Regions from separate parts of the Arthrobacter sp. NPDC093128 genome, predicted to be linked through region 3. Evidence: riboswitches for the same ligand, from Rfam matches in the RefSeq annotation. Region 3 holds a riboswitch; each other region holds the start of a gene.
What was found. Region 3 has a riboswitch for thiamine pyrophosphate ahead of thiD (bifunctional hydroxymethylpyrimidine kinase/phosphomethylpyrimidine kinase). Riboswitches for the same ligand answer to the same signal wherever they lie in the genome.

Region 1 (2,193 bases), on a different contig from region 3:
CGGTGGGCCTGCAGCTGCGGACCTGGTGGGTGTGGCCCGTGTTGTTCGTGGCGTGGATCTTCCAGGTGCTCACCGTGCCGGTGTCCGCGCACATGGTGGGCAGGGCCGGCTACCGTACCAAGCACCTGCACCGGGAACTCCTCACCACGGACGAGCTGGAAGCCGTGGTGCAGAAAGCCGCCGACAAACGTGACGCGGACGACGACGAAGCAAGCGGCCGGGCCTGACTTCCCATGGAGTTTTTGTCCAGATAACGCGACTTCGAGCCCGCTCATCGGCCATTTTCTGGACAAAAACTCCAATAGGGATGTGGGCTAGACGATGTCCTGGCTCTTGGCGAAGCGGGTGATGGCACGCTGGGTGCCGCGGTTGGCCAAAACCTGGATGATCGCGCTGACGGCTGCCGAAATCAGGGCAAAGGTCAGGGCGCTGCGCAGGGTGGTGGGAACGTCATCCTTGTCGCCCTTGGGAGGCTTCCTGCCGGTGACCTTTTCCCAGATGACGTCAACGGCCTTGGTGCCGGCGAATCCGGCCAGCAGGCTCACTCCGGTTCCAAGCAGCTTGATGAAAAGACTCATTCCAGGTACTCCTAAGACGGCGGAAACAGGGCTTCCCCTAGCCTAGCCCCCTGAGCGCGCGGAGCACGGTCAGCCTTCCGCCGGAACAAGGCGGCGGGCCGCCCGATTGTGACAACTTCCCCCGGGATTTCGCGGGCCCCCGGGTGTAAACTGATCAACGCCCACAAGGGCGATTTGATACGACAGGGGAGCGTCGCCGTCGGGCATCACTGGAGCAGTCCAGGGGAACCGGAGGCGGGCGCTGAGAGTGCGGACAGCCGCAGACCCTCGAACCTGATCCGGTTAGTACCGGCGCAAGGGAGTCGAGTTCTCAGAGTGTCCGGCAGCAGGCGGCGGAAGCCGCGGTCCGGCCGGGAAACACTCTCCCCTCCTGTACCTCAGGAGGAAGACATGACTGATATTTCTGCAAAGCAGACGTTGCACCACGGCAAGAAGAGCTGGCGCGTGGTGGACATTGTTGTTGCCGCGTTGATCGCGGTGGCCGGCGGCGTTATTTTCTGGGCATGGTCCCAGGGTGCCGCCGCTGTTTCGCCGCCCATGAACGCCGTATACCCGCCGCTGACCGGCCTCATCGCCGGCGGCTGGATGATTCCCGCCGTCCTGGGCATGCTGATTATCCGCAAGCCGGGCGCTGCCATCTTCTGCGAAACCGTGGCTGCCACCGGGGAGCTCATCATGGGCTCGCAGTACGGCGCGTCCGTGCTGTTCTCCGGCTTCGTGCAGGGCCTCGGCGCGGAAATCATTTTCGCCGTGTTCGTCTACAAGAAGTTCAACCTGCCCGTTTCGCTGCTGGCCGGCGCCGCGGCAGGCTTCTTCTGCGGACTGAACGATGCGTTCGCGCCGTGGGGCTGGAACATCGCATACGCTGCCGGTGACAAACTGGCCTACATCATCTTCACCGCCATCTCAGGCGCCATCATCGCTGGGGGGCTGTCCTGGATCGCCACGCGCGGTCTGGCCAGGACCGGCGTGCTGAGCTCCTTCGCCTCCCGCAAGGCAGCCACGGAGCCCGTCTTCTCCTGATGACGGCACACTGCTCATGACGTTTTCCGACAGCGTCCGCCCCGCGGCGGTCACGGCACGGGGCTGGGGCTGGCGGCACGCCGGCCGGTCCCAGCCGGCAGTCCATGGCCTCGACCTGGAAATTCAGCCGGGCGAGCGTGTACTCCTCCTCGGCCCCTCCGGCGCGGGCAAGTCCACGCTGCTGCATGCCCTTGCCGGAGTGCTCGGTGACAGCGACGCCGGTGCCCACCACGGGGGCGCCCCGGACGCCGAGGACTCCGACGAGACCGGCACCCTGCTGATCGACGGCGCCCCGCCGCGCGCCCAGCGCGGACGTGCCGGGCTGATGCAGCAGGACCCCGAGACGCAGGTGGTCCTCTCCCGGTTGGGGGACGACGTCGCCTTCGGCGCCGAAAACCTGTCCGTACCGCGCGGGGACATCTGGAAGCGTGTGGGGGAGGCGCTCGCCGACGTCGGGCTGGCCCACCTGCCGCTGGACCACCCGACGTCGGCCCTGTCCGGTGGCCAGAAGCAGCGCCTGGCGCTCGCCGGCATCCTCGCCATGCGCCCGGGACTGTTGCTCCTGGACGAACCCACAGCCAACCTCGACCCC
Region 2 (2,193 bases), on a different contig from region 3:
AAACTTCGCTTCGGCCCGGTCAGCGATCTCCGGAAAGGTCGCAATATTGATGAGCGTGGGAACAATCGGGACGCGCTGTTCCACGAACCGGGGCAGGTGCCGCGGGAGAAGGCCGGTTCCGTGTTCGATGCAGTCGATGCCGGCGTCGAGCATGTCATCCAGCGTGTCCTCGGCGAAACAGTGCGCGGTCACCCTGGCCCCTTCATCGTGGGCGGCGCGGACAGCGTCCCGCACCACGGCGGCGGGAAACGACGGCGCGAGGTCGCCGGCGCCCCGGTCGATCCAGTCCCCCACCAGCTTGACCCAGCCGTCGCCCGCGAGTGCCTGCTTCCGCACTGCCTCGACCAGGCCGTCCGGCTCAACCTCGACGGCGAATCCCCGCAGGTAGCGGCTCGTCCTGGCAACATGCCGGCCGGCCCGGATGATCCTGGGCAGCTCGCGGCGGTGCTGGAGCCAGCGCGTGTCGTGCACGGCGCCGGCGTCGCGGACCAGCAGGGTACCGGCGTTCCGGTCCGTCATGGCCTGCTCTTCGGCCAGGGACTCGGTAACGTCCCCGGCGGGTCCGAGTCCGATGTGGCAGTGCGCATCCACCAGGCCCGGCAGGACCCAGCCGTCCAGCACAACATCGGCGGGAACGGCCGGCTGCTTGAACGTCAGCCTGCCGTCGACAGCCCAAAGGCCGTGCTGTTCCTGGTTCGGGGCGGTGAGCACGGTCCCGCTGAATTCGATGATGCCAGCCATGGTTCAAGCCTAGTCCGGCGGGCTGCCGCCGCCGGACTTGAACGCCATGTGACAAGGGCACGGCCCCTGCCCTGTGGTAACTTCGTTTACGACCACACGGGTGCCCTTGCAGGGGCTGAGATCGGGCTGACGCGGCCTGCGACCGTTGAACCTGTCCGGGTAATGCCGGCGAAGGAAGTGAGTATTCCGTGAATACACAAGAAACACAGCTGATCCCTGCCCAAAACAACACCGACTCCGACAAGCCGGGCACGATTGAAACGCAGTCGCTGAAGTCCCATTCGTTGGCGTTCATCGCCGACGAGGCCACCGGGATCAAGGTGCCGGTGACCGAAATTGCCCTGGAGGACTCTCCGGGCGGCGCTGCCAACCCCCCGTTCCTGGTGTACCGGACAGCGGGACCCGGAAGCGATCCCGTGGTGGGCCTGGAACCGTTCAGGACCCGGTGGATCGAATCGCGGGCCGACACCGAGCCCTACAGCGGCCGGGAACGGAACCTGCTCGACGACGGCAAGTCGGCAGTGCGCCGCGGCGCCGCCTCCGCGGAGTGGAAGGGCGCGCAGCCCGTGCCCCGCCGCGCCGTCGAGGGCAAGACTGTCACACAGATGCATTACGCACGGCAGGGTGTAGTGACGCCCGAGATGCAGTTCGTTGCCCTCCGCGAGAACTGCGACGTGGAGCTGGTCCGCAGCGAAGTGGCTGCCGGACGCGCCATCATCCCCAACAACATCAACCACCCGGAATCCGAACCGATGATCATCGGCAAGGCCTTCCTTGTCAAGATCAATGCCAACATCGGCAACTCGGCGGTTACCAGCTCCATTGCCGAGGAAGTGGACAAACTGCAGTGGGCCACCCAGTGGGGCGCCGACACGGTGATGGACCTGTCCACCGGCGACGACATCCACACCACCCGGGAATGGCTCATCCGCAACTCCCCGGTCCCGATCGGCACGGTACCGATCTACCAGGCCCTGGAGAAGGTCAACGGCGAGGCCAACGCCCTCACCTGGGAGATCTTCCGGGACACCGTGATCGAGCAGTGCGAACAGGGCGTGGACTACATGACCATCCACGCCGGGGTGCTGCTCCGCTATGTTCCGCTCACGGTCAAGCGGGTCACCGGAATCGTGTCCCGGGGCGGCGCCATCATGGCCGGGTGGTGCCTGGCGCATCACCAGGAAAACTTCCTGTACACCCACTTCGACGAGCTGTGCGAAATTTTCGCCAAGTACGACGTCGCGTTCTCGCTGGGCGACGGACTGCGGCCGGGTGCGACGGCGGACGCGAACGACGCCGCCCAGTTCGCCGAGCTGGACACCCTGGCCGAGCTGACGCAGCGCGCCTGGGAGTTCGACGTGCAGGTGATGGTGGAGGGCCCCGGCCACGTGCCGTTCCACCTGGTCCGCGAGAACGTGGAGCGCCAGCAGGAACTGTGCAAGGGCGCCCCGT
Region 3 (2,193 bases):
CCGCGGCGCACGCCGCCCACCTGCACGACGCCGAGACCGGCCATGCCCCCCCGGCGGCTGCCGCTGCCCAAGCGGCAGGGCAGGCACACGCTGCCCAGTCAACGCCGGCGCAGTCCGCTCCCGCGACGGCACGGCCGGCCAAGGTGTCCGACGCCGAGGCGGCTGCCGCAGGGCGGCCGGCTGCGGTCCTGACCTTCGGCGGCGAAAAGGTTGCGCTTCCGTTCGTTGAGCACGCAGGGGAATCGCCGGCCACCGGTGCGGCCCTGACCCTCGACCGCCTGGCCGAGGCGTTCGCGCACCTTGGCGAGCCTGCAGCGGCTGAGCGCCCGGCGGCACCGGCTGAGCAGCCGGTTCAGGCGGTCCAGGCCCCGGCAGCCCGGGTTCCGGCTACGCGGGCCCCGGCAGCCCAGGCTGCTGAAGCCGACTACACCGACCACACTGCGGTGCAGGGCCGGGCGCGCCGTCCGCGCCGCAACCGGAGTGCGAGCCGTGCCCAGGGCGCGGCGAACGAAACATCCGTGGAACACCACGAGAGCGCTCCGGTGGCCGCGGCAGGGCACACCCACGAGGCGAAGGCACCGGAACCGGCAAAGAAGGATGCGCAGGCAAAGGCTCCGGCCAGCGAACCGATCATCCTCGGCGTGGGAGTCCCGGCCTCCGAGCTCTGATCCACCAGCCGACTGACACCGCGGGTGCGGTCCGAACCGGGCGTAGTAATACGCCGGATTCGGGCCGTACCCGCGAGTCCGTTAAAGGAAAACAGCTAGGCTAGGGGACTGACACGGGGTGCCGCGCACAGGGCCGGCTGAGATCCACACCCGTTGAACCTGTCCGGCTAGCACCGGCGAAGGGATGTCTCCTTTGTCTTCATCATTCCTGCCCACCCCCGCCTCAACCACGGGGGCCGGGTCCACCCTGGACGCCGCCCTGCGCGCAACCCCGCGGGTGGTGGCCATCGCCGGATCGGATCCGTCCGGAGGGGCGGGGATCCAGGCGGACCTCAAGAGCATTGCCGCCAACGGCGGCTACGGCATGGCCGCCATTACCGCCCTGACGGCACAGAACACCCACGGCGTCCGGGCCGTCCACGTTCCCCCGGCGGACTTCCTGACCGCCCAGCTTGAGGCCATCAGCGACGACATCAGCATCGACGCCGTCAAGATCGGCATGCTGGGTGACTCCGCGGTGATTGCCGCCGTCCGCAGCTGGCTGGTAAAGGCCCGTCCCGCCGTCGTGGTCCTGGACCCTGTCATGGTGGCCACCAGCGGGGACCGTCTCCTGCAGGAGGCCGCCGAAGCGGAACTGCGTGAACTCCTGCCACTGGCCGACCTGATCACGCCGAACCTCGCAGAACTCGCGATGCTCCTCAACGAGCCCCTCGCGGGCGACTGGGAGGCCGCACTGGCCCAGGGCAAAAGGCTTGCCGCCCAGGCCGGCACCACCGTGCTGGTTAAAGGCGGACACCTCGACGGCGGGGAATGCCCCGACGCGCTCGTCAACACCGAAGGGCTGCTGGCCCAGGATGTTGTGGTGGTCGACGGCGGCCGGATCGCCACCCGGAACAGCCACGGGACCGGGTGCTCCCTGTCGTCGGCCATGGCCACCGTGCAGGCAAGCCTGGGGGACTGGGAGGCGTCCTTGCGGGCAGTGAAGCCGTGGCTGGAGGGGGCGCTCCGGGAGTCCGGAGTGCTGGACGTGGGAACGGGCAACGGCCCGGTCCACCACTTCCACCATCTGGCGCCCAGGGGCCAGGACGTGCCGGCGGAGGGCCAGTTCGCTGCAGTACTCCGGCAGGACGCAGGACCGGACCTCGACGCCATCTACGGGCTGGACTTCATCCGCGCACTGGCCGACGGTTCCCTCACGGAACGCCACTTTGCCTATTACCTTGCCCAGGACGCCATCTACCTGAACGGCTACTCCAGGGTGCTGTCCCGTGCTGCCGCGATCGCCCCCACCGAGGCCGAGCAACTGTTCTGGGCACGGTCGGCACAGCAATGCCTGGAAGTCGAGTCCGAACTGCACCGGACGTGGCTGAGCACCCGGACTGTGGACTCCGGACTGGGGCCGGTGACCAAGTCCTACGTGGACCACCTGCTGGCCTCGTCTGTTTCCGGCAGCTACGGAGTGCTCGTGGCAGCGGTACTCCCGTGCTTCTGGCTGTATGCCGAAGTGGGGGCCACGCTGCACGGG

Region 1: another riboswitch for thiamine pyrophosphate. It lies ahead of AB0N24_RS11115 (ECF transporter S component); the one in region 3 lies ahead of thiD (bifunctional hydroxymethylpyrimidine kinase/phosphomethylpyrimidine kinase).
Region 2: another riboswitch for thiamine pyrophosphate. It lies ahead of thiC (phosphomethylpyrimidine synthase ThiC); the one in region 3 lies ahead of thiD (bifunctional hydroxymethylpyrimidine kinase/phosphomethylpyrimidine kinase).

Annotation. Positions count from the first base shown of each region.
Region 1 is NZ_JBFBEY010000008.1:54,003-56,195, forward strand. Features, by position in the region: gene mnhG (monovalent cation/H(+) antiporter subunit G) at 1-227, shown strand, start outside; gene AB0N24_RS11110 (DUF4235 domain-containing protein) at 315-578, opposite strand; TPP riboswitch at 753-896, shown strand; gene AB0N24_RS11115 (ECF transporter S component) at 969-1,601, shown strand; gene AB0N24_RS11120 (ATP-binding cassette domain-containing protein) at 1,618-2,193, shown strand, end outside.
Region 2 is NZ_JBFBEY010000006.1:19,205-21,397, forward strand. Features, by position in the region: gene AB0N24_RS08675 (amidohydrolase family protein) at 1-741, opposite strand, end outside; TPP riboswitch at 828-935, shown strand; gene thiC (phosphomethylpyrimidine synthase ThiC) at 930-2,193, shown strand, end outside.
Region 3 is NZ_JBFBEY010000015.1:78,354-80,546, forward strand. Features, by position in the region: gene AB0N24_RS17995 (Rne/Rng family ribonuclease) at 1-668, shown strand, start outside; TPP riboswitch at 773-870, shown strand; gene thiD (bifunctional hydroxymethylpyrimidine kinase/phosphomethylpyrimidine kinase) at 853-2,193, shown strand, end outside.